DNA from 4 places in the Streptomyces sp. NPDC031210 genome. Region 1 is predicted to be linked to each of the others. Evidence: riboswitches for the same ligand, from Rfam matches in the RefSeq annotation. Region 1 holds a riboswitch; each other region holds the start of a gene.

Evidence for each region. Region 1 has a riboswitch for cobalamin ahead of ACZ45Z_RS06935 (prenyltransferase/squalene oxidase repeat-containing protein). Riboswitches for the same ligand answer to the same signal wherever they lie in the genome.
Region 2: another riboswitch for cobalamin. It lies ahead of metE (5-methyltetrahydropteroyltriglutamate--homocysteine S-methyltransferase); the one in region 1 lies ahead of ACZ45Z_RS06935 (prenyltransferase/squalene oxidase repeat-containing protein).
Region 3: another riboswitch for cobalamin. It lies ahead of ACZ45Z_RS09780 (ribonucleoside-diphosphate reductase subunit alpha); the one in region 1 lies ahead of ACZ45Z_RS06935 (prenyltransferase/squalene oxidase repeat-containing protein).
Region 4: another riboswitch for cobalamin. It lies ahead of cobN (cobaltochelatase subunit CobN); the one in region 1 lies ahead of ACZ45Z_RS06935 (prenyltransferase/squalene oxidase repeat-containing protein).

What each region holds. Positions count from the first base shown of each region.
Region 1 covers NZ_JBVIHH010000002.1:724,896-727,086, reverse strand. Annotated here, with positions in the region: gene ACZ45Z_RS06940 (MBL fold metallo-hydrolase) at 1-354, shown strand, start outside; cobalamin riboswitch at 492-618, shown strand; gene ACZ45Z_RS06935 (prenyltransferase/squalene oxidase repeat-containing protein) at 867-2,171, shown strand; gene ACZ45Z_RS06930 (SCO2322 family protein) at 2,171-2,191, shown strand, end outside.
Region 2 covers NZ_JBVIHH010000012.1:208,007-210,197, forward strand. Annotated here, with positions in the region: gene metE (5-methyltetrahydropteroyltriglutamate--homocysteine S-methyltransferase) at 1-1,269, opposite strand, end outside; cobalamin riboswitch at 1,427-1,643, opposite strand; gene ACZ45Z_RS22750 (COG4315 family predicted lipoprotein) at 1,799-2,191, shown strand, end outside.
Region 3 covers NZ_JBVIHH010000004.1:60,341-62,531, reverse strand. Annotated here, with positions in the region: gene ACZ45Z_RS09780 (ribonucleoside-diphosphate reductase subunit alpha) at 1-828, opposite strand, end outside; cobalamin riboswitch at 984-1,126, opposite strand; gene ACZ45Z_RS09775 (Uma2 family endonuclease) at 1,261-1,848, shown strand; gene mctP (monocarboxylate uptake permease MctP) at 1,947-2,191, opposite strand, start outside.
Region 4 covers NZ_JBVIHH010000015.1:91,067-93,257, reverse strand. Annotated here, with positions in the region: gene ACZ45Z_RS25660 (cobalamin biosynthesis protein CobG) at 1-659, opposite strand, end outside; cobalamin riboswitch at 718-842, shown strand; gene cobN (cobaltochelatase subunit CobN) at 883-2,191, shown strand, end outside.

The DNA of each region.
Region 1 (2,191 bases):
CCCTTGGGTGACTATCTCGACTCCCTGGAACGGATCGGGCGGCTCGCCCCGGCCGAGGTTCTGCCCGCCCATCAGCACGCGTTCACCGGAGCGGACCGGCGCGTAAGAGAGCTCATCGCTCACCATGAAGAGCGGTTGTCCGCACTGAGAGCACTGCTCCGCGAACCGCTCACGCCGTGGCAGCTCGCCGTCGCCATGGAGTGGAACCGCCCCTGGGACCAGATCCCCTACGGCTCCCGCACCATCGCCGTCTCCGAAGCCGAGGCGCACCTGCGCCGCCTGGTGAAACTCGGCCGGGCGGAGCGCGTCCCGGGCTCCGACCCCGCGACCTATCTGGCGGTCCCCTTGGGGTGACGCGGCGGCGGTGGGCGCGGCGGCGGGCAGGGGGCGGTGGCGGGCAGGGCGCGGCGGCGGGCAGGGGGCGGGCATGGTTGGCGGCTGGTCGCAGGTGCCCCAGGCCGCCCCCGAGGCCCGGCCCCGTACGTGCGAGCGAGTCCCGGCGGGCCGCCGGTTAAGGTGTGCGGGACAACTTCATTCGTGCCCGATCGGGGGAAGCCGGTGGAAATCCGGCGCTGACCCGCAACCGTGAGGACGGCCCGCCCGCGCACCGCGACCCGCTCGCGGCCCGCACGGCCGCCGCAGCCGGAGCGCCCGTCCGGGCACGACCAAGGCTCCCGCCACCGGACCACCCGCCCCCGCGGGCGGCCGGTCGCGGCACCGTCGAGGAATACGGAGTCGAGCCCGGTGCCACCGGCGCGGATCAACCGATCGGCGCGCGGACGGCCGGCCGAGCGCGGCTGCGTACCACCGCTGCGAACCGACCCGAGAGGCACCCACCGATGGCCCCCGTGGCTCCCATGGCCCCCATGGCCCATTCCTTCGCCGTCCTGGCCCGCCGCACCGCCACGGCACTGGCCACCGCGGCCGTGCTGGGCGCGGCCGCCGCCCCCGCCGCGTTCGCCGACTCCGCCGCGCCCGCCGCCGCCCCCTCCCCGAAGAAGCTGCCCGACGGCCTGTACGGCACGCAGTCCCCCGAGTTCGACGGGGTGTGGCGCCAGTCCCTCGCCCTGCTCGCCCAGGACACCCTCGGCGTGCGGCCCGCGGCGTCGGCCGTCGACTGGCTCACCGGCCAGCAGTGCGCCGACGGTTCGTTCACCGCGTTCCGCGCCGACCCGGCCGCAAAGTGCGACGCCAAAACCATGCGGGACACCAACCAGACGGCCGCCGCCGTCCAGGCGCTGGCCGCGCTCGGCGGGCACGCCGACAGCGTGCGGAAGGCCGTGACCTGGCTGAAGTCCGTACAGAACGACGACGGCGGCTGGAGTTCGCTGCCGGGCTCGCCCAGCGACGCCAACTCCACGTCCGTCGTCATCGGGGCGCTGGTCTCGGCCCGCGTGAAGCCGGAGTCGGTGAAGTCCGCGAAGGGCGGCCGGACGCCGTACGACGCGCTGCCGGCCTTCCAGTTGGGGTGCGACGCGAAGAAGGCCGAACGGGGCGCGTTCGCCTTCCAGCCCAAGGACGGCGCCCTGGTCCCCAACGCCGACGCCACCGCCGCGGCCGCGCTCGGCGCCCGGGGCGCCGGCTTCGTCGTCGAACCGGCCGGCGAGGACGCGAAGAAGCCCGTCGAGCCGCTCGCCTGCGAGGACGGCGGAAAGACGAAGCCCGGGGCGGGCGGGCCGGAGCGGGCCGCGGCGGGCGCCGACGCCTACCTCGTCGCGCAGCTCGACAAGAACGGCCACCACCTGATGTCGGCGATGCCGGGCGCCGAGGACCAGCCCGACGTCGGCAACACCGCCGACGCCGTCGTGGCACTGGCCGCCGGCTCGCACGGCGCCGCCGCCCGGCAGCCGCTGAAGTGGCTGGAGAAGAACTCCGCGGACTGGGCGAAGAAGAGCGGCCCCGCCGCGTACGCGCAGTTGGTCCTCGCCGCCCATGCCACCGGCACCGACCCGCGCTCCTTCGGCGGCACCGACCTGGTCGCCGCGCTCAACGCCACCGGCCCCGAGCCGGCCGGCGGCGCGCGGCCGTCCGCCACGCCGGGGAAGGACGCCGGGTCCGGCACGAAGGACGACGGGGGCGGCGGCGTCTGGTGGATCGTCGGTGTCGGGCTCGCCGCCGGTGCGGGAGTCGGCTTCCTGCTGAGCGGCCGCAAGAAGAAGAACGCGCTCTGATGAGGCTGTTGAGGCGTTCC
Region 2 (2,191 bases), on a different contig from region 1:
GCAGTCGGCGTCCGTGACGGCCGCGGCACGGGCCCGCACCACCGGGTCGCGGGTGAGCGCGGAGCCGGCCCGGGAGGCCAAGTCGGCCCGGTTGGCGCTCAGTTCGGCCGTGATGGCGCCGGTTCCCTGGTGCAGGCCGCGTGCCAGCGTGACGATCTCCGCGGTCTTCTGCCGGGCGAAGGCGAGCCAGCGGGCGACCTGCGGATCGATATCGCGCTCCGCGGTGACGTCCAGCGGGACGTGCAGCAAGGAGCACGAGGACGCCACGTCGACCCGGTCGGCGAGCCCCAGCAGGGTCCCGAGCGTGGCCAGCGACCGTTCGAAGTCGTTGATCCACACATTGCGGCCGTCGACGACCCCCGCGACCAGACGCTTGCCGGGCAGCCCGCCGACCGCCGCCAGCTCACCGAGGTTGGCGGCGGCGGGACCGGTGAAGTCGAGCGCGAGACCGTCGACGGGCGCCTTGGCCAGCACCGGCAGGGCGTCACCGAGGCGGTCGAAGTACGCGGCGACCAGCAGCTTCGGCCGGTCGGTGAGCGCGCCCAGGTCGCGGTAGGCGCGGGCCGCGGCGTTCAGTTCGGCGGGGGAGCGGTCCTGTACCAGCGCCGGTTCGTCCAACTGGACCCAGCTTGCGCCGGCGGCCCGCAGATCGGCGAGGACCTCGGCGTAGACCGGCAGCAGGCGGTCGAGCAGGGTCAGCGGTTCGAAGTCCGCCGCGACGCCGGGCGCCGGCTTGGCCAGCAGCAGATAGGTGACCGGGCCGACCAGGACCGGACGGCCCTCAAGGCCCAGCGCGACGGCTTCCCGCAGCTCGTCCACCTGCTTGCGGGAGTCCGCCGCGAACACCGTGTCCGGGCCCAACTCCGGTACCAGGTAGTGGTAGTTGGTGTTGAACCACTTGGTCATCTCCAGCGGCGCCACGTCCTGCGTGCCCCGGGCCATGGCGAAGTAGCCGTCCAGCGGGTCGGCGGCCACCGCCGCGCGGTGCCGGGCGGGGATCGCGCCCAGCATGACGCTGGTGTCCAGGACGTGGTCGTAGTACGAGAAGTCGCCCGTCGGCACCTCCCGGATGCCGGCCGCGGCCAGCTCCCGCCAGTTGCCGCGGCGCAGCGCGGCGGCGGTGTCCCGCAGGGCGCCGGCGTCGACACGGCCCTGCCAGTACCCCTCGACGGCCTTCTTCAGTTCCCGGTTCGGGCCCTGGCGCGGATAGCCGTGCACGGTGGGCCGGGCGGCGGCGGCCGCGGAGCCGGTGGTCGAGTCGGTGATCACGTAACTCTCCTTCGCGAGCGTGTCTCCTCCAGACCCCGGGACGGGTCGAGGGCGCGAAGGACGGCGAAGTGGGCGGAGCGTGGGAGTGTGCGCCCGCGCCCGCCACCTGAGACGTCCACCGACCCGCCCTCGAGGTCACCGGGATCTCCGTACGCGATCGCGCGCACGGACGCTGGCAGGTCTTCGGACTCGCGGGCACGTCTGCCGGGGCAGACATCTACTGGCCGTCGCTTCCCGGACCCGGTCGGGCCCAGTGCGTATGACGGCGGTCGTTCCCACTCACCGCTGCGGGGCAGTCCCGGATTCCCACCGGGTTCCCTCTTACGACGCGCCTGCCTGGCGGGCAGGGCGAACCAGTCGCCCGGTCAGCCTAAGCCCTGCCGTGGGTGAGCAGGCGCCGGATACGCCGAACGTCCGCGCCCGGATGGCCGGGTGGCGGTAGCCGGTGTCTAGTGGGGTGGGCGGCACGTCGGTCGGCCGCGCGCGCCGCCGCAGGGGCGGGGCGGACGGAACCGAAGGAGTGTCAAGGATGCGCAACAGCGCCAAGGGGGCCGTCATCGCGGTCACGGCCCTCGTCGCCGCGGGGATGGCCGGATGCTCGGACGACGGCGGTACGAGCAAGCCCTCCCCGTCCGCCGGCCGCACGAGCCCGGGCGCCTCGCCGTCGGGCTCTCCCTCGCCCGGCGAGGGAACCGTCGCCTCCCGCGCCGGGCGGCTCGGCCAGATCCTCGTCGACGGCCAGGGCCGCACCCTCTACCTCTTCGAGGCCGACAAGGCCGGCAAGTCCACCTGCTCGGGCGGCTGCGCCCAAGCCTGGCCACCGGCGACCGTCACCGGTACCCCGAAGGCCGGCGGCGGCGTCAAGAGCGCGCTGCTGGGCACGACGACCCGCGAGGGCGGCACGAAGGAAATCACCTACAAC
Region 3 (2,191 bases), on a different contig from region 1:
GGACAGGCCGATGCCGCCGGCGTGCTTCGACAGGCGGGCGACCTGGTGGTAGCGGTCGTAGATGGAGTCCAGTTCGTCCAGCGGGGAGTCCAGCAGATAGCAGGAGGACATCTGCGGGTGGCGGGTGCCGGAGTTGAACAGGGTGGGGGAGGAGGGGAGGTAGGACAGCGTGCTGGTGAGGCGGTACAGCTCGGCGACGTCCTCCAGCGCGGCGGCCGAATCGTTCTCGGCCAGCCCGCAGGCCACGCGCAGCAGGAAGTGCTGCGGGGTCTCGATGACCTGACGGGTCATCGGGTGCCGGAGCAGGTAGCGGGAGTGCAGGGTGCGCAGCCCGAAGTAGCCGAAGCGGTCGTCGGCGCCGTCGGCCAGGGCGGTGTCGACCAGCGCGTCCAGGCGGGCGGCGTGGGTCCGTACGAACGCGGCGGTCTCGTCCGCGATGAGGCCCTCGCGGTGGCCGGTGGCGACGGAGGCCGAGAAGGCGACCGCCCCCTGTCCGGCCGCCTCCTCGGCGATGGCGAGGGTGAGCAGGCGCGCCGCGAGCTTCGAATACTGCGGCTCGTCGCCGATCAGACCCGCGGCGGCGTCGATGGCCAGCGACCGCAACTCGGCCTCGTCGGAGCCGGCGTGCCGGCCCCGCAGGGCGGCGGCGGCCACCTTGCCGGGGTCGGTCGCCGTCAGGTCCTCGGTCAGATCGGTCAGGGTGCGCAGCAAGGCGACGCCCGGCCCGTCCTCACCGCGTCCGGTCCGGCCGGCGGGGGCACTGTGCGCGGCCACCGCGGGCTGTCCGACCTCGGCGTCTGACGCGGGCTCCGTTGGCGCGATGGTCACGTGGTGCTCTCCCTCACTCGGCGGGGGCCTGGAGGGCGGGGCGCGACGGGCGCGCGCGGGCATGCGGCACCCCGTTCCGGGATGCGCGAACCACCGCGCGGCGTCCACCGGCCCAACCCGCGAGGCCCGGACGTATCGACGTCCGCACCGATGGCGGTGCGGGCGTACCGTCGGCAGGTCCTCGGACTTCACGGGCGCGCGAGAGGGTGGCACAGCCACCCGGGCGCGCTCATACACCGTTGCGGGACAGTTCCGGATTCGCACCGGATTCCCCTGCGGCGACAGCGAGCACGAGCATACATGTGGGGGTGCCCAGGCGCGTGCACCCCCACATCTAGTGAGTCGTGAGTGATCGGGCGGTGTCTGTCAGTGCCCTCGGCTATCGTCGTTTCTACGTTTCTTGCTCCGCTGATGACAGAGGGAGAAGGCTTCATGACCGCGCTTGCCGACCGGCCGCACATCATGCTCACCGAGCACTTCGAAGAGGCCGCCCGGATACTCGCCCGTTTGGAGGAGGGCGCGCGGTTGGAACTCATCGACGGGAAGGTCAGGAGCAAGCCCATGCCGGACGCGGACCACGCGCTGATCATCGAGTGGCTGACGCGTATCTGCATCCAGTCGCGCCCGGAACTGTGGCTCTATCCGGACCAAGGGCTCAGGGTGCAGTCCTACCGGCGCGGCCGCGCCCGCCCGGACGGCGCTCTTGTTCACAGCGGCGTGATCGCAGGCCAGGGCGAATGGGTTGACCCGGACCCGGTGTTGATGGTCGTCGAAGTCACCTCATACGACTCGGACACCGAGCAGCGTGACCGCGTGGAGAAGCCCCGTGCTTATGCGGAAACTGGCATTCCGGTCTACCTGTTGATCGACCGTGACACGTGTCAGGTGTCGGTCTACAGCGAGCCGGACGGCGCCCGCTACGAGAACGTTCACACGGTGCCGTACGGCAAGACCCTCCACCTCCCGGACCCGGTGGGCATCACGGTCGAAACCGAGCCGTTGAAGGACTGGGTGAACTGACGCGCGCAGGCGGTCCGGTCGCGCCACGACAGGCGAACGGGCCGCCGCATCCCCCAAGGGGGCGCGACGGCCCGTAGGCGCCGGAGCGGGTGGCCGGGTCAGTGGCCGGCCGGGGCGCCCGCCGTGGCGGGGGGCAGTTCGGGGCTGACGCCCTTGTCGCCGGCGTCCGCGGTGTAGTCGCCGGGGCTGGTCTCGTCGACGCCGTCCGGGGCCTTCACGGCCTTCAGGGCGAAGGTCAGCACCACCGTCACCACCACGTTCAGCACGAACGCGGTCAGGCCGATGTAGCCGATCTCCCCGATGCCGGGGATCTCCTTGCTGTTGCCGCCGAAGTGGGCCTGGG
Region 4 (2,191 bases), on a different contig from region 1:
CGCACGCGCCAGGCGCCGGTGCCCGCCTCCCGCGCGGCCGCCAGGAACGCCTCCGCGGCGGCGAGCGCGGCCCGCGGCGCGTCGGCCGCGGCCACCCGGCACACCACCCGGGCCCCGACGCCTACCAGCGCCCGCCCGTCCGCTGCTGCGAGCAAGGTCACATCGGCGCCGAGCCCCGCCACGTCCCCGCGCCCGTCGTCCACGGCGAACAGGAACCGGCCCGACAACGCCGTCGTCCACTCCTCGGCGCACAGCAGCGCATCGAGCCGCGCGGCCCACAACCGCACGTCCGCGCGGCCCACTTGGTCCAGGCCCGTCAGCGGTGAGACGACCATGTTGCGGACCCGCTCGTGCCGCTCGGAGGGCAGCAGGCCGGCCTCCCGCCACAACCGAGCCAGTTCGCCGCCGCAGTCGTCGCCGAGGCCGCGCAGCTCGATGTTGCCGCGCGAGGTGATGCCGAGATGGCCGTCGCCGAGCCGGTCGGCCGCGTCGGCCAGCACCGAGAGCTGATGCGGCGTCAGAAACCCCAGGGGGACGCGCAGTCGTGCCAGGGCGCCGTCGTCGGCCCGGTGCAGCCGCAGCGCACCGGGGCAGGCGTCGCCGCGGTCCCGTACGGGGGAGGTCCCCGGGCCCGGGGGTTTCGGCGAGGTGGGCGGCATGGCGGCGAGCATACCCACGACCTTCCAGGGGGCCGCCCGCCCGATACCGGCCAGGATCTACTATGCAGACGGCACAGGGTCCCAGGGCCCTAGGGAGGAAGCCCGGTGAGAATCCGGCGCGGTCCCGCCACTGTGAATCCGGCCACCGCCGGGCGAGCCAGGAACTCCCGCCGTCCATCCGACCACCCGGGGCGCGGACACCCCGAGGAAGGCCTGCGCCCGCATGCTTCTGCTGTTGTCGACCTCCGACACCGACCTGCTCAGCGCCCGCGCTGCCGCCGGCCCCGTGCCCTACCGGCTCGCCAACCCCGCCCGCCTCGACCTCGCCGAGCTGCCGGCCCTCCTGGACGGCACCGACCTCGTCGTCGTACGCCTCCTGGGCGGCATCCGCGCCTGGCAGGAGGGCCTGGACCTGCTGCTCGCCGAGGACCAGCACCGGCCGGTGATCGTCCTGACCGGTGAACAGGCCCCCGACGCCCAGCTCATGGAGCAGTCCACGGTCCCCGTCGGCACCGCGGCCGAGGCGCACGCCTACCTCGCGCACGGCGGCCCCGCCAACCTCGACCAGCTCGCCCGCTTCCTGTCCGACACGGTGCTGCTGACCGGCCACGGCTTCGACCCGCCCGCGCCCGCCCCCACCTGGGGAGAGCTGGAGCGCCCGGCCGCCGCGGACGCGAGCGTCACCCCCGGCCCGGCCGTCCGCCCGCTCATCGCCGTGCTCTACTACCGCGCCCACCACATGAGCGGCAACACCGCCTTCATCGACGCGCTGTGCACCCAGATCGAGGCCGCCGGCGGCCGCCCGCTGCCGCTGTTCGTCGCCTCGCTGCGCGCCCCCGAGCCGGAGCTGATCGACGCGCTGCGGCCGGCCGACGCCATCGTCACCACCGTCCTGGCCGCCGGCGGCACCAAGCCCGCCGCGGCCTCCGCCGGCGGCGACGACGAGTCCTGGGACGCCGGCGCGCTGGCCGCCCTGGACGTGCCGATCCTCCAGGCGCTGTGCCTGACCGGCTCGCGCGCCTCCTGGGAGGAGAACGACGAGGGGCTGTCCCCGCTGGACGCCGCCTCCCAGATCGCCGTCCCCGAGTTCGACGGCCGCCTGATCACCGTCCCGTTCTCCTTCAAGGAGGTCGACGAGGACGGCCTGCCGGTCTACGCCGCCGACCCCGAGCGGGCCGCCCGCGTGGCCGGCATCGCCGTACGCCACGCCCGCCTGCGCCACATCCCGGCGCCCGACAAGCGCCTCGCGCTCGTCCTGTCCGCCTACCCCACCAAGCACTCCCGCATCGGCAACGCCGTCGGCCTGGACACCCCGGCCAGCGCCGTCGCGCTCCTGCGCCGGCTGCGGGCGGACGGCTACGACTTCGGCGCCGAGGAGGTGCCCGGCCTCGCCTCCGGCGACGGCGACGAGCTGATCTACGCCCTCATCGAAGCCGGCGGCCACGACCAGGAGTGGCTCACCGAGGAGCAGCTCAGCCGCAACCCGGTCCGTATCCCGGCCGCCGACTACAAGCGCTGGTACGCGACGCTGC